4 regions of the Paenibacillus sp. FSL K6-2441 genome follow, and region 2 is predicted to be linked to each of the others. Evidence: riboswitches for the same ligand, from Rfam matches in the RefSeq annotation. Region 2 holds a riboswitch; each other region holds the start of a gene.

Region 1 (7,204 bases), 1.7 Mb from region 2:
TCAGGTGCGCGTGCACGCCAAAGGCGCGCCGGACCAAAATTTATGGGATTGGGCGCAGAAGGAGCTGCATTTTACCGAATTCCGCATCGATTATGTCGTTGAGGTCCCTGCCGGGATTCAGGAGTTTGAAGTCACGAACCATGTCGGGGAGATCGCGGCGAGCGGGCTTACGGGAACCTACCGGCTGAAGGGAGAGGTCGGGTCGATTCGGGTCGAGGATGCCCGTCTGTCCGGGGATTCATCGATCCGTACAGCCACCGGCAGCATCAATCTAGATATTCTCACGCTGGATACGGGCGGTCAGCTTCAAGCCATCACCGATGTTGGCAGCATCACGGCAACGCTTGATCCGTCGTTAGCCTGCGATCTCGAAACGTCCAGCGAACTGGGCGAAGTCATTGGAGCCGCGAAGGGACGAAGCGAGCGGGGCGGCGGAGGGCCGTTGGTCGCGCTGGAGACTTCCATCGGCAGCATTACGGTGCAATAAAGGGGAAGAGCCGGCCGAAGCCGGCGGGCGATGATCACTGAATTAGCTTGGTTTTGCGGAGTTAAACCGGCCCAGCGCTTCGCCCATCCGTACCTTCTGTCCGGGCGCAAGTTCAGGCAATGGGGTGAAGGTGCCGTTCTGGGTGAGCAGAACGACGGTGGATCCAAACTCGAAATAAGCCAGGTCGTCGCCTTGCTCCCAGGATTTTGCCGAAGGGTCGGTGTACTGGATGCTGCTCACGTTCATCGCGCCGACCTTCACGAGGGCGATTTCCCCATAGTCGTGGGAAATGTAAGTGATCAAGCGTTCGTTTCGGCACAACACCTTCTTCATATGGCGCATGCCAAAATCGTTCACCGGGTAGACCCGGCCTTTGATGTGCTCGCATTCCAGCTTCTTGCCCGTCACGGGTGCGTGAATCCGGTGATAATCGGTAGGACTCAGATAAAGAACAAAGGCGTAACCGTGTTTGTACAATTCTACACGAGGGGAGCCGTCCAGCAGCGCTTCCAAGGAATAATCCTGTCCTTTGACGTTCAAGATCGTGCCGGATTGCACCTCGCCCATAAACGTAATCAGCGCGTCCACTGGACTGATCATCACTCCCGGCTCCGCGTGCAGCGGGCGCATGCCCGGCTTTAATTTGCGGGTGAAGAACTCGTTTAACGTGCGATATTCCCGAAGCTCCTTCTCCGCTTCATGCAGCGGAATGCCATACGATTTTGCGTAAAAAGGGATCATTGCTCGGCTAACCCCCGAATGGGAGAACTTGCCCATCAACCGGGATAACCATTTCCGGGAGGAGAGCTCTGTCATCCATTTCATCCATGTCGCGGCCAAATCGCATCCTCCTAGTCTGTCCAGTAATGCTGCATTGGTATTGATGAATTCGTTGCCACTTCCGCTTATCTTGACACAGAATCAGGCCGAAATCAATACAGGACGGGTAACTCCTAGTTTACAGATTTGTACAAATTTAGGCTTGATGCCTGGGCGGAGTTGGTGTATGTTTATATCAATCGCATAGGGATACGGGGGCTTGAGCGAATCAGGCTGAGATAGCGGCATATTGCGCCGCGGACCGTTAATCTGATCTGGATAATGCCAGCGTAGAGAATCGATCGTCCGGGACTTTTTGTGCCTATGTGCGCCCCCGTGACCTGACCGCCGTCTGAGCTTATTCAGGCGGTTTTTTTTACGATGCGAGGATTTAAACCAAATGATCAAGAGGAGAGATGAAGATGTCGGAGGTTGTTCAAAAAAGAACGGGGCGTGGCCTCAAGCTAAGCGATGTGCTGGTGATGGTGTTGGTTTCGTTGGTGCTGGGCGTGGTGTATCACTTCTGGAGCTCGGTGTACAATTTGTTCTCCCCCCTGTTCTTCCAGGCCGATGAACTGGTGTACGGAATGTGGTTCCTGGCTGCAACGCTGGTGTTCTTGCTGATCCGCAAACCGGGGGTGGCGTTGATCGCGGAGGTCGCTGCGGCCCATGTGGAAATTTTGTTCGGCAGCGAATGGGGAGTTCAGCTGATTCTTTACAGCGTGCTGCAAGGCTTAGGGGCGGAGCTGGTGTTCGCTGCGTTCCGGTATCGGAAATTTTCCGGCTCCGTTGCTGCATTAGCCGGGATCGGAGCTGCCGTGGGTTCGGTTATCCCGGATTTCTTCTACGGATATGTGCAGGATTACGAGCCATGGCTCTTGACCGCCAAATATGCGATGCGGGCCGTCAGCTCGGCGCTGATCTGCGGGTACTTCGCTTATGCCGTTGTGAAGGCCGTAGAGGCGACAGGGGTTACGACGCTGCTGCGACCGGTTGATCCGAAAGACTATGCGGCGTTGAATGACTGATGCGGAAGGAAACGACGGCAGCTGAGGTCCGGGAGCTGCGGCTCAAGTTCCCGGGTGAAGACCGGTTTGTGTTTAAGGATTTGGATTTCTCGGTGCGGCGCGGGGAGCATGTGCTGCTGCTGGGTCCCAGCGGATGCGGCAAATCGACGCTGCTCCAGGTGCTGAGCGGCATCATTCCAGACTTGGTAGAGATTCCGATGCGCACGTCCGCGCAGCAGCTTCCCTCGTCGTGGCGCTTTCTGTTCCAGGATCCGGATACGCAGTTTTGTATGCCTTATGTGGATGAGGAGTTGGCTTTTGCCTTAGAAAATTTAGGCGTGCCGAAGCAGGATATGCCCGCGCGGATGCAGGCCGCATTGGCCAAGGTGGGCCTGGACCTGCCTGAGATCCATGTGCCGATCGATTCGCTGTCCCAAGGGATGAAGCAACGGTTGGCGCTCGCATCGGTGCTGCTTGGCGATCCGGAGGTGCTGCTGCTGGATGAGCCTTCGGCTTTGCTGGACCCGCAGGGCCGCGAGCAAATCTGGCAAGCGATCGCCAAGGTGGCCGAGGATCGCACCTTGATTATCGTGGAGCACCGGATCGAGGAGTTGACGGCACTGGGGCTCGTTGACCGCGTCGTGTTGTTTGGACCGGACGGGCAGGTGCTGGGCGAGGGGGCACCGGACGTAGTGTTTGACACGTACCGTTCCGAGCTCATTGAGTTTGGGATCTGGTATCCCGGCGTCTGGGAGGCGTATTTTGCCACCGAAGCCGGCCGTCGATTGCTAGAGCCGGTGAAAGATGAACGGCGATTGGATGGACCTGCCGCCGTGGAACTGACCGATTTTTGCGGGTTCCGGCAAGGGCGGCCGGTGATTGAAGTCGGGCAAGCCGCCGTGTATCCCGGGGATTGGATTGCGATCACAGGACCTAACGGTGCTGGGAAAAGCTCGCTGTTGCTCAGCCTGATCGGCTTGTTGCCATCAGAGGGAGCATTCGTGCTGCAGGGAAAGCGGATCGAGACAGGGAAGCTCAGCCGCCGTGCCCGCAGACGAATGCTGGAGTCGACCGCTCGTGAGATCGGATTTGTGTTCCAGAATCCGGAGTTTCAGTTTGTCGCCGATCGGGTGGTGGACGAAGTCGCCTTCTCGCTGAGGGAGGACGGACTTGGCGACGATGCGCTGAACCGTCGGGTGACGGCGTATCTGGAGCAGTTTGGTCTAACCGGCTTGGAGATGCGGCATCCTTACCAGTTGTCGCTGGGCCAGAAGCGGCGTCTTAGCGTGGCTGCGGCTGCGGTGCGCGAGCAACGGCTGCTGTTGCTAGATGAGCCGACCTTCGGCCAGGATGCGGCGAACACGTTCGCCATCCTGCAGCTATGCGAGGCGTTGCGCCGGCGCGGGACGGCGATTCTTATGGTTACCCATGAAGAGCGGATTGCGGAGCAGGTGGCCACCCAGCATTGGGAGGTGCGGGACGGACGGCTAACGTCGCAGCGGTTGACCCGGCGGGTGGATCGATCTCCGGCAGGTGCCGGTGAGTCACCTGGATCAAATGGATCGGCCGGACGGGGAGCGGATACCACCTCCGCGAAAATCAAACAACACGGGAGTTCCGGTCCAGAGGCGGTGATATCAAGATGAGACGTTTTCTGACCCCGAAGCGGCGGACTTGGCTGCACCAGGCGAATCCGGCCGCCAAGCTGGCGTTGATGATCCTGCTGTTTCTGCTGACGTTATTTACGCACCGGCTCGATTTTATTTTTTATCAGGCGATCTTGTTTACGTTCCTGCTGTTCCTGTTCAGCGGATATGAGCCCTGGAAAGTCGCCTTGCTTCTGTTCCCCTTTGCACTGATTTTTGCCTCCTCAGCGGCGACGATGATTCTGTTTGGCAAAGGGACGGAAATTTGGTGGTCGTGGGGATTGTTCCGCATCTCCGAAGAAAGCTTTTACCGGGGGATTCATATCGGGTTTAAAGCGGTGGCCTTTGCCGCCGAAGGGCTGTTGTTCGTGTTGACGACTCCTTCGGTCGCCTTGTTTTACGCGCTGATGCAGCAGGCGAAGCTGCCGCCAAAATACGCCTACAGCTTTATGGCCTCGGTCCGGCTACTTCCCATGGTCTGGGAGGAGCTGCTTGTCCGACGCAATGCGCTGCTGATCCGCGGCGTTCGCCGTCCGCGCGGACTGCCCGGCCTTGTCGCGCATGCGAAGCTGTATGCTGTGCCGCTGCTATCCCAGAGCATCCGGCGGGCCCATCGCGTTGCTGTCGCCATGGAAGCGAAAGCGTTCGACGGGAATCGGCCGCGCACGTATTATTACCCGACTTCCTATTCCCGGTACGATGTGCTGACATTGCTGCTCATCGCCTTGTTTGCGGCTGCAGCTTACTTGCTGGCGGTCTTGTACCCGCCATTTCACATTGCGGATGTCCGTTATCATTAAATCTATGAAACGAAAGGGCATGATTCCTTCCGGAGGCGGTTTGCAGCCTGCTCTGTGGAGAGGAATCTGCCCTTTTTTTGGGCTTTGGTCATTTGGCTAGGCCCGGTCCGATTGGTCTAACAAATAACGGGCGTAAGCCATCGGCTGACGATACGAATCCTTCCAAGCATCCAGCAATCCGGCTTTTCGAAAGCCGTAACGCTGGTCACGCCCATTGCATTCGATAAAGTAAGGCTTCCCGCTTGCGGTTAAGCCAATGTCCAGCCCCAGGTCGGCGAGATGCGGGAGACGGTTGCCCAGATAGCGGGAGATGGTCAGGGCAAGCTCATTGACGTGAGCAAGGGCCGCCGGGACGATCCGCTCCGGGAGCGCTTTGGCCAGCAGTTCCTCAGCGGGAAGGGCTTCGCCGCCTCTGGCGAGGTTGCACACAAAGCTGCCTGCAGCAGCGACTTTGGCGAAGCGCCCGGTCACGCTCCAATCGCCTCCGCCGCCCCGCTGGACGGTGATCCGCAGATCGATGGGGCGCTGCTCGTATTCCGCCAGCGGAATACGCTCTTGCACGAGATACGGCGTACGCCGTAGCATGCGCCGGGCCCAGGGCGGCAGTTGTCCCCGGTGCAGTCGAACCGTCCTCCATTGCTGCTTGCCTAGTGGCGAAGCATAAGTGAGTTCCCACCCTGACGACGGCATATATCGCAATCGCATTACGCCATGGCCAACGGAGCCGCGGATCGGCTTTAGGATGAGGTCACTATGGCGGGACATCATTTTCCGCAAGTTGCCGGAGTTTAACGGCATCGCCGCCGGAAGGTACGGCCGCAAGTGAGGAGCGCCCCAAAGCAAGCGGTGGATGAAGTCTTTTCCATAACGGTTGGTCGTATTAAAGATCGTGATGCCCCGGGCATTCAGGGATTGGAGTTTTTTTCGAGCTGCGAGTCTGGGGTATAACGCTCGGTTATGGATCACCGCAGGCAAGGGCAGCTGTTGCTCTACGTATTCGATGCCATTATAAACATACGCGACACATCTGGCCCCTGCCGGATCGATGCCAGCAAGACGCAAGAAAACGGGGGTTAATCCATATTCCCGCGCCGCTTCTTCATACCCTGTGATCCACTCTTGGCCGGTTCTGCGCGTGGGGATCCCTCGGTACATGCTGGAATTCAGCAGGATTCCGATAGTGTCCTGACTCAAGTGGGTTTCCTCCTTCCCGTGCGTCTTCCTTCAGTGTATGTTGTCCCGGTTCATTAGCGTGGACGACTGTGCTGCGACAGCCGCCTGTTTTCGGGCGAACTGCGGATGGATCGTCGCCTTTGGCAAATTAGGCTCATCTTCCAAGAAGGTGTCACAATTGCCGGGAGGTTTTCGTATATTTAGGATATCGAATGCAAGCGAAACGGTAAGGAGGGGGACTTCACATGGATCGGGAAAAAGTCGCGGTGATCGCGCCTGACGCCCTTGCGGCTGCATCAGGAAAACACCGTCCAGTGAAGAGGGTGCTGGAACGAATGCTCCCTCATGCGGCAGAGCAGCTGCACATTCGCCTCTTTGGCGTTGCTGACGGGCATTTACCGTCCCAAGGCTGGATGGGGGGCGTCCCTTTTTATTGCTTGCCCGGAGGACGTCTCTACCTGGAGTCACTGCTGCGGCACTTGCGCAAGTGGCGGCCGGATACGGTGGACGTTCATGGCCGACCGCTGCTGGCCTGTCAACTTAAAGCTCGGCTTCCACTCTCCCGCGTACTGTTGACGTTGCCCTCTGCCCGGATCTTTTCTCCTCCCTGCCATCCCAAGGCATGTACGACGCAAATTCTGGAAAGCGTGGACGGCCTGATCGTCGGCAGTGAACGGACTAAAGCCGAGTTGCTGGCGCAGTTCCCCTCCTTGGTCACTCCGGTATGGGTGCATTTGCCGGGGGCGAGCTTGGAGGAGCAGGCGGTGCTGCGTTGGACGCCAGATGGGGAACAGCAGCGTCAGCAGCGGCTGATGGAGCTGGGATGGACGAACCGCAAAATCGTTCTGCTGGCCGGCAGTTGGCCGCCGCTTAGGGATGAGGGGCACATTGTCTCGGCTCTTACGGAAGTGCTGGATCGCGTACCGGAGGCGATGTTGGTGTTCCTTGCCGCCGACTCCCCCGGATCCGGGTCTTCCCGTGAATTGCTTGAACGACCGAAGCAGCATGGGCTTGCCGCCTACGCTCCGGAACGGATTGCCTGCCTGCCGGCCGGGTCGCCCTATTCCATCTCGGACAGGTACCTCTTGGCGGATTGCCTGGTGCTGTTACCGGGCGATGAGCCGGCGTCGATGTTAACGCGCATCGAAGCGATGGCCGCCGGCTTGCCCACGTTGGACGCCAGCGACGCCCAGGTGCTCGAATTTGCGGTAGATGGTCTGCTCGCCGAAGGGGCGGGGGACAGCTTGGCAGATCGGATCGTACTGCTGCTGG
Region 2 (7,204 bases):
AACCAAGCCTTCCTTTCCGTAAGCTGCCCTATCTCCGGTCGTTCGCCGGTTTATAGCGGACAAGCCATTTTTCCAACAAAGCGACGCAGGCGAACATCGCGAGGCTGATCGCCACGATGATGGCGATGGCGACAAAGATCTTATCCGTGCGGAACGACGCCTTCTGCAGCATCATATAGTAGCCGATGCCCTTGTCCGCGCCGATCCACTCGGCAATGACCGCCCCCATGACGCTGTATGTTGCGGCGATTTTCACCCCGGACATGATCGAAGGGATCGCGTAGGGCACCTCCAGCTTGCGGAAAATATCCGCCTTGGACGCACCGATCATTCGCATATAATCGAGCATCGCCCGATCCGTGCGGCTCAGTCCGTCCATGGCCGCCACGGCGACAGGGAAGAAGCAGACGAGCGTAATGACGATAATCTTCGGCAGGATGCCAAATCCAAACCAGATCATCAGCAGCGGCGCCAGCGCAATGGTTGGCACGTTTTGACTTAGGATGATCAGCGGATATAGCGACGCCTTCAGAAACGGGACATAATGCAGGACAAACGCCGTCAGCAAGCCTACGAGCGTCCCGATGGCAAAGCCGATAAGCATCAGCCGCAGCGTCGCCGCCGTGTGTTCCCCTAAGCTGGCCGCACCGGCAGCCGCTTCACGACCGATATCCACCGGGCTGGGGAGAATCCACTTCTCGATGTGGAACCAGGCGGTAGCGCCCTGCCAGATCAGCAAAAACAAGATGACCGCCACGAGGGGCGGCCAGATGCTGTGCCAAAGGCTGCGGAGATTCATGGCCGATATTTTTCAATCAGCTTATCCATGCTGACGCCTTTGGGATTGTACGAAATTTTAATTTGCGAAATGATGCCCGTACTGCCGAACTCAATGACGGCTTCGTTCATTTTCTTCACGATGGCCAGCAGCTCGTCGAGATCCCCCTCCATGGTCGTCTCCAGGGGGTTCACCTGATATTTGACCCCGGATGCTTGAATCACTTCAATGGCCCGGTCTACATAGGGAATGACGTCTTCGCCGTTGGGTGTCTTCGGAATGATCTGAATGCTTAATAACGCGTTTGGCATGGGTGGGTTCATCCTTTCGAATAGGGATTTGGCATCATTGGGTTAAAGTATAGTAAATTATTCGCTTGGCAAAAACTCGTTGGTAAAAGCGGCATCTACGTCAAGCGGTTTTTCCAGCAGCTTGCGCTCAAACATCCAATCGGAGTAGTTCTGCCACACTTCTTTCTTCTGCTCGCCCCAGCGCGGAGCATCGTCCTTGTATTTCGGGCTCAGCCATTTTTGACTGGCCACCACCAGGTCCTTGTCGAGCTCCGGTACGGCTTTCAACAGGATCTGCGCCGCTTCTTCCGGATGGTCGATCGCATAATTGTAACCTTTAGACACGGCCCGCATAAAAGCCTTTACCAGCTCGGGGTTGTCCTTGATCGTCTTCTCGTTTGTCACGAGTACCGGGGTGTAGTAGTCCAGCTTCTCGGAGAAATCCTTGACATACAGCATGTCGATCGGCTCGCCCCGCAGCTCGGCCTCAATGCCTGTCCAGGCGTAGAAAATCCAGGCAAAATCAATATCCCGCTTCACCGCCGTAAAATAATCGGCATCCCCGATATTAACGAATTTCACCTTGTTGACATCAGCGCCTTGCAGGTCCATGATCGATTGGATCACCGCTTGTTCCACCGGAGAGCCCCAGCCGCCGTAGGCTTTGCCTTCGAAGTCTTTAGGCGATTTAATATTCTTGTCTACGGGGGCAGCGAAGCCGGACGTATTGTGCTGAATGATCGCGGCAATCGAGACGAGCGGGACGCCTTGGATCCGGCTTTGCGTTACGTTCTCCTGCACGCTGACGCCAAACGGCACCTCTCCGGAGGCAACCATCGCCTCAGCACCGCCGGAACCGGGCAAGAGGATGTCCACATTCAGCCCTTCCTCGGCGAAATAGCCTTGATCCTTGGCGACGTAAAGCCCGGTGTGGTTCGTATTCGGGCTCCAGTCGAGCACGACTTTAACATCTTGCAGCTCTGTGTTAGAACCTTGATTTGGTGCGGCGGCTTCGGTATTTTGCCCGCTTGGGTTTCCGGCTTTCGCCTTCCCGGCGCTGTTCCCATTCGCTCCGCCGCAGGCGGACAATATCAGCAGCAAGCAACTGAGAAACATGGCCAGTGCGGTACGTACTTGAACTTTCACGACTTCTACTCTCCTTCGTTGGTGTAGATTTCCGCAGCTTGTTCTTGGTATAACCCTGGATGTGCGTCCTTAAGCGTAACTTCCAACTTCCGGATACAAAAAAACGTCCCGGATCCGGGACGCAATAGGCAATGGAAATGACATGTAGAATAAGTTCATCACCATGGTATGGCTCCCTACGCTGGCATTATCCAGATCAGGTTGAAGGGTCAGTATCTTGGAGGGATACACTCTCAGCCGGCCAATTCCAGCACCCCTGAACAATATGACTGCAGATTACATCTGTCATTATAGTTTTCGCCAACTGGATTTGTCCAGTCTTTCCGGACCAGCTTGCAAAAACCAGGGGATTTGCTTTTTATCTGGCAAAAGGATATAATGAGTTCAAATCATGGTTTTGAAAGAGGATATCATTCACGCATTGAAAAGGGTGTCACTTTATAAAACTGGAACTTTTTTCAATGTGTGAATTTTTTTTATACAAGTGGTGCATGTTCAATAAGGGTCAGCCTTTATTGAGCGACTTCTGTTAAAAAAATGAATCATGTTAATCTTGAAACAGGAGGTATTCCCCATGGAAACCGGAACAGTGAAATGGTTTAACGCTGAGAAAGGTTTTGGCTTCATCGAAGTGGAAGGCGGAAATGACGTATTCGTTCATTTCAGCGCAATCACCGGCGAAGGCTTCAAAACCCTCGACGAAGGCCAACGCGTACAATTCAACGTGGTTCAAGGCAACCGCGGCCCGCAAGCCGAGAACGTTGTAAAACTGTAAGTTAGTTAGGAACTGCTCTTAATGCGTGCTCGCATTAAGGGCAGTTTTTCTTCGCGAAGATCATTCATGAGGTTAATTTTTCAGAAGTCCGCTTCTGATGGTACATATAAAGCTGCAACAATTACATCGATTCACCTGGTTGGAACGTTCACCTTGAAGAGGAGGGGAATTTATGAACTACCGTAAAAAGACGTTAGAGGAAATTCCTGAGGAAAATACGCCGGTATGGACCTGCACTAGCGATGACTGCAACGGGTGGATGCGGGACAATTTCACCTTTGAATATAGCCCCGTATGTCCGCTCTGCTCGTCCGAGATGGTCATGGGGATGCGCATGCTCCCTCAACTGAGCAATCCAAGCTCCGATCAAAGATCGTCGTCCAAGAAGGCATAGGCGAAAGCTGCTGCCGGAATCGGAGAGCGCGGTGAGCAACAACAGCCGTATTCGCTTCATGCGAGTACGGCTGTTGTTGTATTCATCCGGGTGATAGATTGGAAAGTGATGCAAAAATAAAATCTCCATAAAAGGATTGCATCTATATAGAAAATTTAATATGTTTGAGGTGCTGCAACGGTTTCGTGAATCATGAGGAGGCGGTATTCCCGGTCATTGCCCGGTATTGCTTGAGCATATACAGCCGCCAGCGAATAATCATGCCGTAAGCGAGCAGGAAGAACAGCGCCGCGGTTTGCATGACGGAGACGTATTGTTCTACGGCCTCATGCAGCAAGAGACGGACGACAAGCAGTCCAATCAGGATAAAGATAAAGCTGCGGGAACGTTCCGCGTAAATTTCGCCGCCGATGTTCTCGAACTTGGTTGTCCGAATCAACGGATAGGAGAACAGGAGCCAACCGAAAGCGAAGGCGATTACGCCCCACAGGAGAGGAATGTGCGTTTCCGGCACAACAAACATGAAGAGGCCGGTTGCCATTCCTAGCGGGGGAATGATGATTTTCTTCACCGTGACAGGCCGACGACTGGCTTTCAGACGGATAAACAGAACAGCGACGGCCATGGCCATCGCACCAACGGTAAAGGCGGCTTGCATATAAGAGGGATTCATTAGGTTCATAGAGGTTCCCTTTCTGTAAGTATATAGTATGTATATATTGAGTATTTAGCGAAATGGAATAAAGTGACTAGCGAATAGCGATTCGCGAGAACATTATAACATACTCGTCTGCACTTGTTTCAAACTTGGTAAGGGAAGGGGAAGAAGGAAGATGAATAGCGAATTAACGGTCGCCGTCCATTGCTTGTTGTATTTAGATTCCAAGGAGGATCGCATGGCCAATAGCGAACAGATCGCCTGCAGCGTCGCGACCCATCCGGCCCGTGTACGTAAGGTGCTCAGCCTGCTTCGCCGCCACGACCTGGTGACGACGAAGGAAGGGGCCCGCGGCGGGTACTTGCTAAAGTGCGAGCTTTCGCAGGTTACTCTCGGCGATTTGTACCGCATCTTCGCTCAAGGATCGCTGCATCCCAACTGGTGTTCCGGCAGCGAGCACTCTTCCTGTAATATCTCCTCGAACATCCCTGCCGTGATGAACCAGATCTACAGCGGGGCAGAGAAACAGGTGGAGATGTTTTTTGATCGGCTTCCGTTGTCTGAAGTGAAGCAGATGCTGGATGAATTTGAGAAAGAGAAGGAAGAGAAATCGGTGAGCAAGGAAGCTGGACCGAATTGGCACTTTTTTGTGGGTTCTTATGCTGATCGCGGGGAGCCCGGAATTTATCTCTGCGAGCTGCAGAGGGATACCGGCGAGATGCGGGTTATCCACGAGACTGCGGGCCTCACCAACCCTTCCTTTGTGACCTTCGATGCGAAGGGTATGCGATTGTATGCGGTAAGTGAACAGACCGAAGGGCAGGTTGCTGGATTTGCGGTTGATCCTAAGGATGGGAAGCTGACGATGTTGCACAGCGAACGGGCAACGCATGGGGCCGACCCGTGCCATCTGGCTTTGAAATGTGGGCGGGATCCGTTTTTGCTGGTCGCCAACTATTCCAGCGGGCATGTGAATGCCTTTGCACTGGAAGCGGATGGGTCGTTAGGGGAAATGACGGCCCTGATCCGCCATGAGGGAAGTAGTGTAAACCAGGAGCGCCAGGAATCGGCTCATGCTCACAGCATTGTGCCTAGCCATGATGGACGGTTCGCCTTCGTCTCCGACCTGGGAACCGACCAGATAGTGATCTATCGGTTGGAGTGCGGACGGCTAGTAAAGCACGGGGTAACCCATTTGCCGCCGGGGACAGGTCCACGGCATTTCGTGCTCCATCCGTCGGAACGGTTTGCTTACGGCATGAACGAGTTGAACAATACGATGACGGCATATACTTTCGATCCGGTGGAGGGGCGGCTTGAGGCGATCCAGCACGTCAGCTCCCTGCCGGATGATTTCCGCGGGGAAAACTATCCGGCCGATATTCACTTCTCGCCGGACGGACGTTACGTATACGGCTCCAACCGCGGACATGACAGCATTGTCCGTTTCCGCATCGATCGGCACACCGGTCGCCTCGAGGACCCGGAATGGACGAGTGTGGGGGGCTGCTGGCCGCGGAACTTCGCCGTCCTGGACGACTATGTGCTGGTGGCGAATCAGTACAGCGGCAATATCGCCGCCTTGCGGCGTGATCCCGAGAGCGGCAGTCTGACGCCTGCGGTGCATAGCTTGAGTATCAGCAAACCCTCCTGCATTGAACCGCTGCCGGCAGACTTTGCCGTGGGTAAGCATCCGGCAGGTTCCATGTGAATCAGAAGCTTCATCTCATATCCAAGCGGACGAAGGATCCGATCCAGACACCCGAAGGCCTGCATTTTGCCGGTCTTCGGGTGTTTTGCATTGTCTGGAAGGGAGGTCCGCAACCCATACCGCAGCCTGTACCGGCTATAAGGGAGGCTTATAAAAAAATTGATTTTTTTGCATAAAAAGGTTTGACATTTCTGGGCTGCCGCATATAAAATAACACCATAGCATACTAAACAGGTAGGAATAATTAAAAATGTTCTCACCGTACGGACGGAGGAACGCTCTACTTGCCTTGGCAGACACGGGTAGTGGCTCGGTTTGACCGTAGGGGGTGGGGCGTTTCTCCGTTTTCCGTTGTCAAGTGGTTGATACGGTGGATGCCTGCCCTGCCCTAGTAAAGCGAGAAAAGAGTATGGGGAGTGATACGATGAACAGAAGGTTGAAGCAAGGGGTTCTGATGAGTCTGGCATTGATATTGGTTGGGGTCCTGGCGGCTTGCTCGTCCAACACGAGCGGCGGCAACGATGCGGCCAGCGCGGCAGCCGGGAATTCCGGCGGCGGGGAGAAGCCCAAAGCGGTGGAATTGCTGAACGTATCCTACGACCCGACCCGGGAATTATACGAAAATTATAACAAAGCTTTTGCGGCATATTGGGAGAAAGAAAAAGGACAGAAGGTCACCATTAAACAGTCGCATGGCGGATCGGGCAAGCAAAGCCGGGCTGTCATTGACGGGTTGAAAGCCGATGTGGTTACCCTGGCGCTGGGATACGACATTGACGCCATTGCGGAAACCGGGCTGATCAATGAAGGCTGGCAGCAAAAGTTCGAGCATAACAGCTCGCCCTATACCTCCACGATCGTATTTCTGGTTCGTAAAGGCAATCCCAAAGACATCAAGGATTGGAACGATCTGATCAAGGATGGCGTTGAGGTGATCACGCCAAACCCGCAAACCTCTGGCGGGGCGCGGTGGAATTACCTGGCGGCATGGGGATATGCCCTGCATCAAAACAATAACGATGAAACTAAAGCACGGGAGTTCGTGCAAGAGCTGTTCAAGCATGTTCCGGTTCTCGACAGCGGGGCGCGCGGCGCTACTACGACGTTCGTAGAACGTGGACTCGGCGACGTGCTGCTGGCTTGGGAGAACGAGGCCTGGTTGTCCGTGCAGGAGCTGGGGCCGGATAAATTCGATATCGTCTATCCGTCGGAGAGCATACTGGCTGAACCGCCGGTTGCCGTGGTCGACAAAAACGTAGATGCCAACGGCACCCGCGAAGTCGCCGAGGCTTATTTGAAATACCTGTATTCGGAAGAAGGACAGAAGATCGCTGCGGAGAATTACTATCGCCCAACGCTCGACAGCGTCAAGGCGGAGTATGCCGACAAATTCCCGGAGATCAAGCTGTTTACGATTGAGGAATTTGGCGGCTGGGCAGAAGCCCAAACGAA
Region 3 (7,204 bases), 2.2 Mb from region 2:
GAGTATCAACGTAAGCCTTTCATCAATTTTGCGGATTCGATGAATCGTGCTGAAATCGGAGATTGGGACGCTTTAGCAAAAGGCGGCTTTTGGACCACTCTCGTCATCATCGTAGGACTCCTTCTTTTCTTCTCCTTTAGATTCTAACAGGCCAAAAACTGCTAGTGCACTCCTTTTTTACTGTATAAAAACAATCCTTGAAACAATTTCCGATACTTAACGTATTGTGTTTTAAGGTTAGTAATGGGAGTCTTTTTATTTTTATTTGTCCTTCTTGCTTTACTAAATATCTTTTTCCCGCGAATCTCTTGGTATATGAGCTATGGCTGGAAGAGGGCTCTGATCCACTAAAAGCCTTTGATTTTCATCAATCTCATCCAGCAACCCTTCTTTTTCATACTAGCGGATGTAGAGTCCGCCCCAGCGGGTTCACGGTTGCTTGGTGCCGGCGACGAAGGCATTCAGCTTCGCGAAATCGCTGCTGTCATCGGGCGGCAATTAAACGTGCCTGTGGTCAGCATCACACCGGAAGAGGCTGATGCCCATTTCGGTTTTCTTGGTGCCATCAGGACACTATTTTGCTTAAAAAAGCAGGGATGCCCCAGAAGCCTTTAACGGCTCTTGGGACATCCCCTTTCTACCTGTTCGTTAGAAAATCGTAGGCACCATACCCACGTTACGATATTTTAAGCTCCGCTTTCGTCTGGAAACGACCCCGCTCCTTAATCGGAAGCGGTAATCCCAGCTTCTGCAGCTCAGCGTATATCCAATCCGCGTGGTACTCATAGACGGTTTCGATCTTGTACTGCTGCTCTTCACTACGGTTTCCTACCTCTGCTGAGTCGCTCCGTTCATGATCGGCCTCGACCAGCAACAGTCGATGCTCGGCAAGCAGCTGCTGCAAAATCACCAAATGCTCATAGATATGGCGATAGGATTCAATTTCTTTGCCGATGTGCTCCATCGATTCGCTGAGATCTCGAGTCAGATGGAATTCCTCTTTGCAAAGCTGATAATATTTCTCCAGGCAACTTAGCTCCGCACGAAAACTCTCCAAATCGACGACTTCCCGGCACGTCGTGATCTGCCCGAATAAATCGGCCATCCGCTTAGCGACGGCTTTCCGCGCCTTTTCCAAATCGGCCTCATGCTTAGGGGGGAAGACGACCAAATTGACGATCACAGCAACAGCAATACCAACCAGTGTGTCCGTGATCCGGTTAATCCCATAAAAAATCGGACTTTCACCCGGCTGAAGATTTAACATAATGGCTAAAAAAACGATACACCCGATGGATATCGACTTATTCCATTTCAGCAAATTGCAGACATAGATCACGACGATGACGCCTAACGCGCAATACACCGCGTTCCCAGGCTCAATCATGGCGAAACCTGCACCCACGATCGCCCCAACAAACGTCCCCATCGTCCGATGTTTCCCGGCCGTAAATGAGTTGGTGACCGAATTTTCCATGGAAATGATCGTTGCGATCGCGGCGTAAAAAGGATACTCCAGGCGCAATAACGCTGCAACGATCACACACAAACAGATGGCTAGCCCTGTCTTGAGATTGCGTAAACCAATCGTCCATTTCAATCTCATCACTCCCCAATCAAGCTCCGACCGTATTATAGAGGATGTTTTTAATTCGCTTCAATTTAATTAAACATCACAAAACGGCTATTTTTGCGATAAATCGTGACATTTTCATGAAAACTTCTTGGAAACGGCTTAAAGCAGGCAGCTTAACACCAATCCAATTCAACGGTTGTAATTATCTGGATCCCCGTGTATAGTAAACATGACAATTCTAAATCGATCGACACTAGGGGAGCCGCAAGGCTGAGATGAATCGAAAGATTCGGACCCTTTGAACCTGAACGGGTTAAGACCTGCGTAGGGAAGTGGAGAGTAAAGCATACATGAACCGGAAAATAGGTCTATTTAGGCTTATACATTCTGTTGCTGAACTTAGCCCCCTCCTTACGGAGGGGGCTTTTTTGCATTGGATTTCTAACCTGAGAGGGGATGAATATGACGAGCCAAAAATTAACGCTAACCGCACCCGAACTGCATCTGATCTCCATCTCTCCCATCCACGTATCCGAACTGCTCAGGGTATCCCTCAAGGCCCTTCCCTACTTGGATTACATTCATGTGCGGGATAAGCAGCTCACCGCGAAAGGTCAGCTGGAGATCATTCAACAAATGTTCGAATCAGGCATTCCGCTGAACAAAATTGTCGTGAACGATCGGCTGGACGTGGCCTTGGCCGCGCGGGCAGTGAATGTCCACTTAGCCGGCCATAGTCTTCCGGTGGACTCCGCTCGTCCGTTAGCCAGCGGGATGCGCTTGGGCAGGTCGGTTCATTCGGTGGAAGAAACAGTGCAGGCCGCCGTAGATGGAGCGGATTATTGCCTGTTCGGACATGTGTACGATACCTCCAGCAAACCCGGACTTCCCGGCAGAGGGCTGGCGGCATTAACTGCTACGGCGAAGGCTTGCCCGGTTCCGATGATCGCCATTGGAGGCATCCGACCGGATCAAGCGGGAGAGATCATCCGCTGCGGCGCTCAAGGGATTGCCGTCATGACAAGGTTGTTTCATGCACCGGACCCGGCAGAAGAAGCCCAAGCTTACCGCAAGGCGATGCAAGCAGCTTGGCTGGAAAGGAGGTGAACCACGTGCAGGTTCGTCTGAATGGGAAAGAGACGACGATCAACGAAAGCTGTGTCACACTGGCCGATTTATTAGCAGAGCCCCCATGGAAGGACCGAAAGCTGTTGGTTGAACTAAACGGTACAGTTGTACGAAAGGAAGACTATGACGTGACCCCGTTATCGGATGGGGATCGTATTGAGCTAGTCCATTTTGTTGGGGGAGGTTGATCCTATGCAGGACTTATTCCATATAGGCGGCAAGGCGTTGTCCAGCCGTCTCTTTATCGGTACTGGCAAATATAACCGCAACACCTTAATTCCCGAAGTGATCGAACGTTCAGGAGCAGAAGTCATCACTGTCGCTTTAAGAAGAGTGAATCCCGATTGGGAGGAGGAAAATCTGCTGCATCATATTCCTCCACATATGACGCTGCTGCCGAACACTTCCGGTGCCCGCAACGCAGAAGAAGCAATCCGCATCGCAAGGCTGGCCAGAGCGGCGGATATGGGCAATTGGATTAAACTGGAGGTCATCCAGGATCAACGTTATTTGCTGCCAGACAACGTGGAAACCATTAAAGCAACCGAGGTATTGGCCGCAGAAGGGTTCGTTGTCCTTCCTTATATGAGCCCGGATTTGTCGGCTGCTCTCCGGCTAAGGGATGCAGGAGCCGCTGCCGTCATGCCGCTCGGTTCACCGATTGGCAGTAACCGCGGTCTGCGGACGAAGGAACTGATTCAGATCCTGATCGAGGAAGCAGGCCTGCCGGTGATCGTTGACGCCGGCATCGGTAAGCCGTCTGAGGCGGCGGAAGCGATGGAAATGGGAGCGGCGGCGGTCCTCTTGAACACAGCGATTGCGACCGCCCGTGATCCGCTGGGGATGGCCGAAGCGTTCCGCGCAGCCGTAGTGGCCGGCAGACTAGCTCATTTGGCCGGGCTGGGACCGGTGGAGCAAAACGCGGTAGCCTCTTCCCCGCTAACCGGATTTCTGGATGAAGTGGAGGCCTAAGGGATGAGCTTCTATGACAAAATCCAATCCTGGGAAGGCTTCCCCTTTCCACAGCGGCTTCAAGGTTACAGCGATGCAGATGTAAGGCGGGCGCTTAGCAAGCCTAAGCTTGATGCGGAGGATCTGCTAGCCTTGCTGTCACCAGCGGCTGATCGACATTTGGAGGAGATGGCCCAACGGGCACAGCAGATCACCCAAAGCCAGTTCGGGAACGTAATCCAATTGTTTACCCCGATGTATGTGTCCGATTATTGTGTGAACCACTGTGAGTATTGCAGCTTTAGTTCGATCTATGATTTTCCGCGAAAAAAATTAGACATGCAAGAGGTCGAACGGGAAGCTGAAGCGATTGCGGCAACCGGGATCCGTCATATCCTGCTGTTAACCGGTGAATCCCGCAAAGATTCCCCGGTCGAATACTTAAGAGACTGCGTGAAGGTGCTGCGCAATTATTTTTCATCCATCGGCATTGAGGTGAACCCGCTGTCTGTCTCCGAATATCAGGAGCTAGCTGCGGCAGGCGTAGACAGCCTGACGGTATTCCAAGAGGTCTACCACCGGGAAACCTATGCCAAGCTCCATATCAAAGGCCCCAAGCGCAATTATCGAAATCGGCTGGATGCCCCGGAACGCGGATGTGCTGCAGGTTACCGGGCCGTGAATATCGGGGCATTACTTGGCTTGTACGATTGGAGACAGGAAGCCTTCTTTGCCGCCATGCACGCGGATTATTTGCAAACCAAGTATCCAGGTTGTGAGATCAGCTTATCGATTCCGCGCTTCCGCCCTTTTCTCGGAGATTACGAACCGGATGCCCAGGTGACCGATCGGGCTTTGGTACAGGTGATGCTCGTCTACCGTCTCTTTCTGCCGCGGGCCGGGATCACCTTATCCAGCCGGGAGCCTGCCCGATTACGCGACAGGCTGGTTCACCTTGGCGTTACCAAGATGTCAGCCGGCGTATCCACGGCAGTTGGGGGCCATTCCCAAGGCGGAGGCACCCCGCAGTTTCAAATATCCGATGAGCGTAGCGTAGCCGAAATCCGGGAAATGCTCTATCAAAACGGACTGCAGCCTGTGTTTAAAGACTGGGATATCTTAGTCCCAACTGAAAGCTAGGGCGAACATCAATCGAGCCGGACCCTCCCTAATATCTAGGGAAATGTCCGGCTCATCTACTTATCCTATCAATGGAATAATGAAACGATCCATTCTGTCAGCGGTTTCCACATCTTTGGGTATTCCTGGTTGATCAAAGCCCTCACCTGTTCGGCCTGAACGTGGGTAAATTCGCCGTCTGGGATCGCCATTGAATAAGTTCCGCGTACAGCATCACCAATGGCGATGTGCCCGCTGGCATAACCTCCGACGGCAATCCTCGATGCGATCGCTAGGCCGCCAAAGGAATACACGCCCACGGCGAATCCGCCAAAAGCCAACACACCAACAGCGGCCCCTCCAGCTGCGATGAAACCGGCCGCAAAGCCGCCCAACGCCAGAATCAAGGCTAAGGCAATCGCAGCCAGACTTATCACCCCCGCCGCCAACACACCCAGACTTAAACCGCCAAGCGCAATGAGCCCCAGGGAGACAGCGCCGATGGAAATATTGCCGATCGCGATGATCCCTTTGGCCACGTACATCCCGCGCCCCACATTGATGTGCAGAAGCGGTACGCCAAACCAGGTTCTTTCACTTTTATATTCATAGTGATATCGATAGCGGAACATCGCCGATCCATTTGATTCCGGAGGAAGCTCCCTTTTTTCCGTTGGCACTCCCCGGACCAAATGATCCATGCTAACCTCAAACAATTCGCATAATGCGATCAGTTTATCCGTTTCCGGGTATGACTGACCCGACTCCCACTTCGAAACCGCTTGGCGTGATACGCCGATCGCTTCCGCCAGTTTTTCCTGGGACATTCCTTTTTGTCTCCGATAGTTCTGCAGCTTATCTGCAAAATCCATATTCTTCATCACCCCGCCTCCATCATAGCTGCTCCTCCGTCACCGATCGACCAAGCGAAGTTGGCAATCTGTCAACTACAGGTTGCGAATCGCTAAATACCAGCTTTATTGCTCGGGAAATAGTCGATTTTCCTAAGTATAAACGAGCCGGGAAATCGGTTCCGTGATATTTTCAGCAGCACATGGAAACAGGAAGCTTAACGAAGAGGCAACCGCCGGAACGCCAATAAAATAAGCAGCAGCATCCCAATATATCCAAACATGGGGTACAGGTATGTTAATAAGGAAGCAAAACCAGCCTGGCTAATCACAAAGCAAGCAACTAAGATGATCAGCATGGTCATGTTTTTGGGCACCTGATAGAGGCTTTGCAGCTGTCGCGTGACGCCAAAGACATTGCCGATCAGGGTCGTAAATATCTCGCCATAGAGCACTAACAGAAACAGCACATGCAGAAACGGGCCGAGGTCGCGGACGATGACCGCCATCGGAATCTCGTAACTAAGCATTTCAGGCATCCGGGAATTCAAAGCAATATGGTAAATCAACAGCATAGAGCCAAGCCCGATACCACCCCAAAAGCCGCCCCATTTTAATGTACTCTCCTCCTGAACCTCGCTCCCCAGCGGAATCAACACAGCCTGGATAAAAGCAAAGTTGAGGGCAGCATACACAAATGGGCTCAGCACCCACTTGTAACTTTCCAGTTGTTGCAGCTGGAAGCCGTTGATCCCGAACAGACCTTCCGGCTCAATCGCGCGGAACGCAATCAAGCTCGTAAATAGAAGAATCATCGGCACAACCAGCACATTCACAACCACGATACCGTTCATCCCCTTTGTCATCACCAGATAGCTCAAGACGATACTCACGATGATCCCGAGTTGATAAGGCAGCTGAAGCTGCTCGGCAAAGATCGAACCGGTACCGGATAGCATTACGGCGGTAACCCCCAGCAGGATCAGCAGGGTCAGGAAGTTGGCAACCTTGCCGAACAGGCGGCCAAACAGATGATCATTAAATTCCTGGTAAGAAAATGCTTGTATTCGATGGGCATAGATCATCATTTTCGTCCCCAACCACATGAAGAGCAACGTCGAAATGATAATCCCTGCGGCGCCAACCGAGCCATAAAGGGTAAAAAATTGCATAATCGATTGTCCCGAAGCAAAACCGGCGCCGACCACCGTACCGATGTAGGTAACGGCAATTTGAAATATTTTGACCCATCGATCATTCATATTGCCACCTTCATTTCCATTTTTTGAATTCTCCCAATTTCATCCTATGTCCAAGCTCTTCCATCTATTCTTGAAACAAAAAAGAGGAATCTCCCGCCAAAATGCAGTACATTTAGGAGGGAATGTGATTTTAACGACACGGAGGGATCTAAAAGTGAAATCGTTCTATCAAAATTGGAAATTGGATCCCGAGCTTCCGATGGATATCTACCAGAGCACGAACATTACGTTTTATCCTCATTTCCATGCTGAAATCGAGTTTATTTATGTCCTCTCCGGCACCATCCGGATTGGGGTTAATGAAGAAATCCGCCTGC
Region 4 (7,204 bases), 2.0 Mb from region 2:
AGACAGCAAATTAACAGCATTGCCAAACATTGAGGATATTATACCATAGGAGTAGGAATTAAAAAAATATGCGTTCACGCATTATTCATGACAAAAGCGAAATTAATACGAATCCCCTTTACCATATGATCCACAAATTCCCAGACCCTTGCCTGGGGCAAGGGTCTGGTCTGCGTATTGCGTATATGATGAAGCTCTCAAGTTGTGCTTGTGCCGGCATCCGTTGTCGCGTATAACTGCGCAGCGGCTTGGCGGACGTCATCCGCCAAGGTTATGGCGGAGATCACGGCAACGCCATCGGCACCGGCGCGAATCACGTCGCCGGCTGTTTCGGCCGTAATGCCGCCGATGCCAACCAGCGGCAAGGTGATCCCGCGGTCGCGAAGCTCGCGGAGAATCGCCGGCCCTTGCGGCGCTTTGGCGTCCGCCTTCGAGGCCGTGGGGTAGATCGGCCCGATGCCGAGGTAATCGGCGCCATGCCGCACGGCGGCCTCCGCCTCGGCGAACGTGTGCGCGGAGACGCCGAGAATGCGGTCGCCGATCCGGGCGCGGACCTGCGCGGCCGCCTCGTCCTCCTGGCCGACGTGAACGCCGTCGGCACCGATCGCAAGGGCCAGTTCCACGTCGTCATTGACGAGGAACGGCACGCCCCGCCGGCGGCATGCGGCCAGCAGCTGGACGGCAAGCGCCCGCAGCGGCTCCCCGGTGAGCGCTCCCGGTCCTTTCTCGCGGAACTGCACCAGCGTCACGCCGCCGTCCAACGCCGCCTCCAATACGCGGAGCGGATGATCGCGGCAGTTCGGGCTGCCAAGGACCAGATACGTGCGCAGCAGCTTGCGCATCCAATCCGCCGCAATCCGCCCGCTTCCGACCCCGCCGCTCATCGGGACGCTCCTTGCAGCCGGCGATAGGCAAAATGGTTGGTCGGGCCGTGCCCTTGCCCCAATCCAAGCTCATGCTCAATCGCCGCCTGAATGAAGGCTCGCGCGGTTCGCACCGCCTCGAAGGCCGGTGTTCCTTTAGCAAGCTCTGCCGTCAAAGCGGCCGAGAACGTGCAGCCTGTGCCGTGCGTTTGTGACGTAGGGATCCGCCGCTCCACCAGTTCGCTGAAGGTCGCGCCGTCATAATACAAATCCACGACCTGCTCGCCGGCAGCGGCATCATGCCCTCCTTTGATGACGACCTGCTGCGCCCCGTAAGCACAGATCCGTTTTGCTGCCTCGCGGCGGTCCTCCATGCTGCGGATGGACAGGCCGGACAGCACCTCCGCTTCGGGAAGGTTCGGCGTTACGATGTACGCCAGCGGCAGCAGCTGCGAGCGCAACGCCTGCACCGCTTCCGTCTGGAGCAAGGAAGCTCCGCCTTTGGCGATCATCACCGGGTCGACAACGACCCGGTTCCAGCCGAACGCGCGGATTTGCGCGGCCACCGCCCCAATGATTTCGGCGCTGAACAGCATTCCGGTCTTTAGCGCATCTACGCCGAGGTCGGAGCCAACCGCATCGATTTGCTCTGCCGCAGCTTCCGGAGGCAGCGGATAGACGTTGGACACGCCCAGCGTGTTCTGAACCGTCACGGCGGTGATCGCCGACATCCCGAATACACCCAGCTCCTGGAACGTTTTCAGGTCGGCCTGGATGCCAGCCCCGCCGCCGCTGTCCGACCCGGCAATCGTTAAGGCTCTAGCGATCTGGCTCATCCGACCCACCATCCGCCGGCTCCGGTCGCCTGAAATTCACGCACTGCCGCGTGCCCTTTGAGCGAGTGCGGGTGCAGCTTCGCCAGCTCGTCGAGGAACGCGATCTGGAAGCTGCCCGGGCCGGCCGAAGCCGTCCGCTCGGCGGCACGGGACGCGGCAGCGCCATAGAACGCCAGCCCGGCGGTGCCGGCCAGCAGCAGATCGCGCTCCACCGCGGCGAAAGCCCCCAACACCGACGTCAGCAGGCAGCCCGTGCCGGTCACCTGGGTGAGCAGCGCGTCGCCGCCGCTCACGATCCGGCACTGCAGCCCGTCGGTGATGACATCTTCACGGCCGGTGATCGCCACGACCGTGTTCAGCGCCCGCGCGGCCCGCACCGCGAGCTCGGCCGCCTCGGCGCTCGCGGTGTCGCCGGCGTCGACGCCCTTGATCTCGCGGGATTCCCCGACGAGATGGGCGATCTCCGCCGCGTTGCCGCGCACGAGCGACACCTTCACCTCGCGCAGGATGCTCAGCGCCGACTCGGTCCGGAAGGCGGTAGCTCCCGCGCCCACCGGGTCAAGCAGCACCGGCACGCCGTGGGCGTTCGCCGACTGGCCGGCAAGGATCATCGCCTCCACCTGCGGCGTCGACAACGTGCCGATGTTAAGGACAAGCGCGCCGGCGATCTTGGCCATATCGGCCACCTCCTCCGGCGCATACGCCATGACCGGCGACGCGCCAAGCGCGTACAAGCCGTTCGCCGTAAAATTCGTGACAACCACGTTCGTGATGTTATGAACGAGCGGTTTCGTATTTTGCACCTTTTGCAGCACTTCGGATAGCTCTTTTTCCAGCAAACTCATATAAGTTCAACCTCTCTTTCGATCATTTGGCTTTGGGCATGGATGGATAGCGAATCGGCGCGGAGTTACAGCTGAAGCACCGGCACCGCAACCGGCCAATCTTCCAACCGATACGCCATATCCCAGAAGAGATATTCGAGCTGGCAGCTCTGCAAAAAATGCTCGGTCATGCGTTGACGCTCCGCCGCATTGGCGGTTTCCGCCCATTGGTCCAACGCCCGCATGAACTTCTCTGTGACGCCTCCTGCCCGTTGACCGTAAAAAGTGATCCACTCATAGTACGGATGCTCCGGCGTCGGCTGCACTTCCTCCAACAGCTTCTTGCCAATCTCCAGATAAGTCCACGGACAAGGCAGGAGCACGGCGTATATTTCTCCCAAACTTCCTTCGTGGGCCACCGTCAGCATATGACGGATATAATGATGAGCCGAAGGGGCTAGCGGAAAGCCTTGCAAATCTTCAAATTTCACCCCGGCCACCCGGCAAAAATTGTGATGCGGATGAATCTCACTGTTTAAAATGAAATCGATCTGTTGATTGAACAACGCAATCTCCTCGCGGGTCTGGCACTTGGAAATCGCGATCCCGTAAATTCGCATGTAAGCATTCAGATACTCAAAATCTTGCTTGACGTAATGAATGAGCTGTTCTTTCTGTAACCGGCCTTCCGCAATACCTCTGACAAAGGGATGATCAAATATCGCTTGATAAATTCCGTCCGCCTTCCTACGCAACTCTTGAGAAAATCCCAACTTCTCCACCTCCACAAATTTTGGCAAGGAAATCCTCTGAGAGGACAACGGCAAACCGAGCTGCCAGAGCACGCAAAAAAGCCGCTCCGTAGAGGGAGCGGCTGGATGAACCCTAGGCATACCGATATACTCATGGCAGCCTAAGCGCATGTCACTTGGGGCCGGCTCCACTTTCCTACGCTAGTATGAACTAGATCAGGTTCAAAGGGTCCAAGATGATCTCTTGTCTCAGCCGATGACGGCGCCCCTAGTGGATTTCCTATGCAATTCAATTATTACTCTACCGGTCCCTGCCTGGATTGTCAATCCCGTCCAGATGGTGGAATAGGTGGATCGTTTGCGTCTCTTCGTCTACACCAACCCCGCGCGGTTGCATAGCATAAATAACAGGGCACTCCTAGGAATCGATTTAGGATCGATTTCGGGATCGGTTCGACCTGTTCCCCATGACAAGCAACTGGACTCCATCAAGTTAAGGAAGGTAAAGCCATGAACTCAGCCGGAAAGAACAAGTCCTCGTCTTCCAGCAAGAAAAACGGCAAAAAAGGCGGCTTCCGGCCTAAAACCCCGGAATACACCGTAGCTGCGCTGCTGCTCTCCGGCAAACTACGCGTGGATTCCGTCCAGTTATACCGAAACGCGACCATGTTCGTCTCCTTGGTTGGCGAGTACAAAACGATCAGCAGCGACGCGAACGCCGATAAACTGCTGAATTTCCTCAATGAAAACGGGGATCTCACCATCAACGACATCATTAATGCCATGAAGAAAAAAGCGGACAGTTCCTCCTAATGCTGGCGTTCGTTGTCGTAAGCCGGAGTTGCTCCAAATGCCTGTTCATTTCAGCGGACGCCAAATGGAGATTGTACGCTTTGAACTTAATTACGATTACGGGGGTTTGCCACATGGGTCAATTTGACGGCGAAGGTTTTTCCGAATTGATTGTGATCATTATTCTGGTGGTTTTATTTTTCTATGGTTCCAACGATATTGAAACGCTAACAGGCGCCCCCACTTCCGACAACTGAGGAGGCGCCCGTTTCGCCCATCTTTATTTCAACTGAAGACGAATCGTCTTGATTTCATAAGGCGTCACTGTCAGCTCAATCGTATCTGCGGAGGACAGCTCTCCGGCCGGACGTTCCATCAGGTCGGTTTCCTGCCAGGACGCCACGGGCACTCCGACGTGTAACCGGACGCGGCCCCGGCCGCCCTTATATTCATGGAAACGGACGATCACGCTATCGTCGTCTTCCGCTTTTTTCACCGCATCGATGACGACATCCGCACTGCCGCTCGTTTGAAGCAAGGAGAACGACGGAGTATGAGCCGTACCTGGCGTAGCGTATACCGGTTGATTCAGGAGCGCTGCCGCCTGCACGGTACCGCCTTCGGACCAATCCCCCTCATGCGGATACAGCGCATACGTAAATTCATGCTCGCCGCGATCCGCCTGCGGGTCTGGGTACGTTGCCGATTTCAGCAGCGACAGGCGTATCACATGATCCTTAATGTCATGCCCGTACTTGCAATCATTCAGCAGACTAACCCCATAGCCGCGCTCCGACAAATCCACCCATTGATGCCCGACCGTTTCGAAGCGGGCGAAATCCCACGACGTGTTCCAATGCGTTGGGCGCTTCACATTGCCATACTGAATGTCGTAAGTCGCTTCCGTCGCCCGAATGTCCACTGGAAAAGCAACCTTCAGCAGCTGCTGACGTTCCTGCCAATCCACCCAAGTCCGGAAATCGATCCGCCGGTTATCGGCATACAGAATCATCTGCTGGCGAATCGTCGAGCTCATGTACGTCCAGGTAAATGTGACGACAGCCCGCAGCGTACCGGTAACGACCTTGCATTCTTGGAGTTGCTCAACCTCGCGCTGCTTCTCCTGATAGAACACATCGATGTCCCAAGCCTCAAACATTTTGGGCTTATCCTCAAACACCTGCAGCACGTTGCCCTGTTCGCCGGAAGCCAGCACTTCACGGCCAGCGACGCGGTCGAAGATGGAGATCAGCTGCCCGCGGTCGTTCCACTCAATGTTATAAATCGGAGTTTCAATCCCGTTTGGCCGCGCTTTAAACGGTTCGCTTGTCACCGCGTTATTTGCTTGCCCGTCCTTCTTACGTTGGATCGTTACAAAGCCAAGCGGCGGCACGTTCTCCACGCGTACCCACACGGTCGTCCCGTCGAATTCGGATTGCAGTTCTTGCCCATCCGCTTGAATCCACTGTGTTCCCGTGTCTGTGTCTTGACCTTCCAAGGCAACCAGTCCGGTAAACGGCCAAGAGGACGGATTCCACACGGTATACGTATCCCCCGCATCGCTCGTCAAGGCTTGAATGGCCTGCTCCCGGCACGACTCCAGCAGCGATTCAGCTTGGGCATACTCCTCCTTGGAGTCGCGGTATACCTCTGGAATGGACGAGCCCGGGATGATGTCGTGGAACTGGTTGCGCAGGATCGTTTTCCAGCTTTCGTCCAGCTTGGCCTTCGGATAGGCCTCCCAGTTTCCGCAGCCCGCAAGCAACGCCTGCAAGCTAAGCAGCCATTCGGCGTCCCGGGACAGCAGCTCCAGCTTCCGGTTCATTTTTTTATTGTACGCCTGGCTGGTATAGGTTCCCCGGTGGTACTCCAGGTACAACTCGCCGTCCCACGTATGGACGTAACGATCCGCTGCTTCCACTGTCTCATGCAGCTTCGCAAAAAAATCGTCCGCCCTTCCGGTCGTCACACGCGGCAGACCCGGCATCTCGTCGAGGCGCCGACGCAGCTCCAAGTGCTCGCGGTTTACGCCGCCGCCGCCATCGCCGTATCCGTAAGAGAGCAAGAGTTCCTTGTTCACTTCTTTATCGCGGTAAGCCTCCCAGATGCCTTGCACGCTGGACGCCTCGATCTGCCCGTTGTAGGTGTACCACCAGAAATTTCCGTCCTGCGGCGTGGTGATGAAGTGGGTCAGCACCTCACTGCCGTCGATGCCGCGCCACCAAAACGTATCATGCGGCATGCGGTTGTACTGGTTCCAGCTGATTTTTGTTGTCATGAACGTGTGAATACCCGACTTGCGTAAAATCTGCGGCAAGGCCCAGCTGTAGCCAAAGACGTCCGGCAGCCACAGATAGGTGCATTCCTGGCCAAATTCCTCGCGCAAAAACCGCGTCCCATACAGCAGCTGCCGCACCAGCGATTCCCCGCTCGTCAAATTGCAGTCCGCCTCCAGCCACATGCCGCCGGCCGCTTCCCAGCGTCCTTCTTTGACCCGTTCCTTGATCTGTTCATAGAGCTCCGGGTAATCCTGCTTCAGATATTCGTATAGCTGCGGCTGCGTTTGCAGGAACACGTATTCCGGGAACATCTCCATCAGTCGCAGTACGGTGCTGAAGCTGCGGGCTGCTTTTTCCCGTGTATGCTTCAGCCGCCACAACCAGGCGACATCGATATGCGTATGCCCGATGCATTGCACCGTCACCGGCGACGTTTTCTTCATTCCCGCCACCGCCTGGGTTAATTGCTCCTCCGCTTCCGTCAGCGACGCATAAAACGCCTCCGATCCCGGATAGGACCAATCGATTCGCAGGAAAGCGCGATCCAGCGCCGTCAACAAATCCGTCCGCTCCGGCGCGTTCGCCGGCAATACCTCCACCGTCTGCATGACCGCACGGGCCGTATAGTACAGACGGTCCACCGTTCCGTCCAGCCACGCGATCTCCGCCCGCTTGATCCGGTGCTCCTGTACCTGCGGTTTCCCGCCGCCCTCCAGACCGGACCATAAGCGGAACTGCAGCTTCACCTTCGTACCGGAAGCCTCGTCCGGGAAAAATAGCTCCTGGTGATTCATATCCACGCCTTGGAACGGTTCGCCGTTGACATACAGAAGCGATTCAAACCCGGAGTTGTTTCCG

The links. A riboswitch is a leader RNA that binds a small molecule or an ion and turns the genes downstream of it on or off. The one in region 2 is predicted to bind thiamine pyrophosphate.
Region 1: linked by a shared signal. The riboswitch ahead of NSQ80_RS16550 (ECF transporter S component) and the one ahead of NSQ80_RS02775 (ABC transporter substrate-binding protein) in region 2 are both predicted to bind thiamine pyrophosphate.
Region 3: linked by a shared signal. The riboswitch ahead of NSQ80_RS14530 (thiamine phosphate synthase) and the one ahead of NSQ80_RS02775 (ABC transporter substrate-binding protein) in region 2 are both predicted to bind thiamine pyrophosphate.
Region 4: linked by a shared signal. The riboswitch ahead of tenA (thiaminase II) and the one ahead of NSQ80_RS02775 (ABC transporter substrate-binding protein) in region 2 are both predicted to bind thiamine pyrophosphate.

Annotation. Positions count from the first base shown of each region.
Region 1 is NZ_CP150174.1:3,593,236-3,600,439, reverse strand. It holds gene NSQ80_RS16560 (hypothetical protein) at 1-487, shown strand, start outside; gene asd (archaetidylserine decarboxylase) at 530-1,327, opposite strand; TPP riboswitch at 1,509-1,620, shown strand; gene NSQ80_RS16550 (ECF transporter S component) at 1,729-2,334, shown strand; gene NSQ80_RS16545 (ABC transporter ATP-binding protein) at 2,334-3,959, shown strand; gene NSQ80_RS16540 (energy-coupling factor transporter transmembrane component T) at 3,956-4,759, shown strand; gene NSQ80_RS16535 (YheC/YheD family protein) at 4,856-5,953, opposite strand; gene NSQ80_RS16530 (glycosyltransferase family 4 protein) at 6,178-7,204, shown strand, end outside.
Region 2 is NZ_CP150174.1:661,254-668,457, forward strand. It holds gene NSQ80_RS02765 (ABC transporter permease) at 29-799, opposite strand; gene NSQ80_RS02770 (MTH1187 family thiamine-binding protein) at 796-1,089, opposite strand; gene NSQ80_RS02775 (ABC transporter substrate-binding protein) at 1,147-2,184, opposite strand; TPP riboswitch at 2,373-2,482, opposite strand; gene NSQ80_RS02780 (cold-shock protein) at 2,789-2,989, shown strand; gene NSQ80_RS02785 (cold-shock protein) at 3,162-3,383, shown strand; gene NSQ80_RS02790 (cytochrome c biogenesis protein CcdC) at 3,574-4,065, opposite strand; gene NSQ80_RS02795 (beta-propeller fold lactonase family protein) at 4,217-5,752, shown strand; gene NSQ80_RS02800 (sulfate ABC transporter substrate-binding protein) at 6,177-7,204, shown strand, end outside.
Region 3 is NZ_CP150174.1:3,158,779-3,165,982, forward strand. It holds gene NSQ80_RS14515 (hypothetical protein) at 1-147, shown strand, start outside; partial or broken gene NSQ80_RS14520 (3-beta hydroxysteroid dehydrogenase) at 394-567, shown strand; gene NSQ80_RS14525 (aromatic acid exporter family protein) at 677-1,600, opposite strand; TPP riboswitch at 1,822-1,924, shown strand; gene NSQ80_RS14530 (thiamine phosphate synthase) at 2,039-2,683, shown strand; gene thiS (sulfur carrier protein ThiS) at 2,689-2,892, shown strand; gene NSQ80_RS14540 (thiazole synthase) at 2,897-3,676, shown strand; gene thiH (2-iminoacetate synthase ThiH) at 3,680-4,795, shown strand; gene NSQ80_RS14550 (helix-turn-helix transcriptional regulator) at 4,864-5,655, opposite strand; gene NSQ80_RS14555 (membrane protein) at 5,844-6,887, opposite strand; gene NSQ80_RS14560 (AraC family transcriptional regulator) at 7,042-7,204, shown strand, end outside.
Region 4 is NZ_CP150174.1:2,645,671-2,652,874, forward strand. It holds gene thiE (thiamine phosphate synthase) at 198-884, opposite strand; gene thiD (bifunctional hydroxymethylpyrimidine kinase/phosphomethylpyrimidine kinase) at 881-1,699, opposite strand; gene thiM (hydroxyethylthiazole kinase) at 1,696-2,544, opposite strand; gene tenA (thiaminase II) at 2,610-3,296, opposite strand; TPP riboswitch at 3,452-3,555, opposite strand; gene NSQ80_RS12075 (hypothetical protein) at 3,786-4,088, shown strand; gene NSQ80_RS12080 (hypothetical protein) at 4,202-4,324, shown strand; gene NSQ80_RS12085 (alpha-mannosidase) at 4,348-7,204, opposite strand, start outside.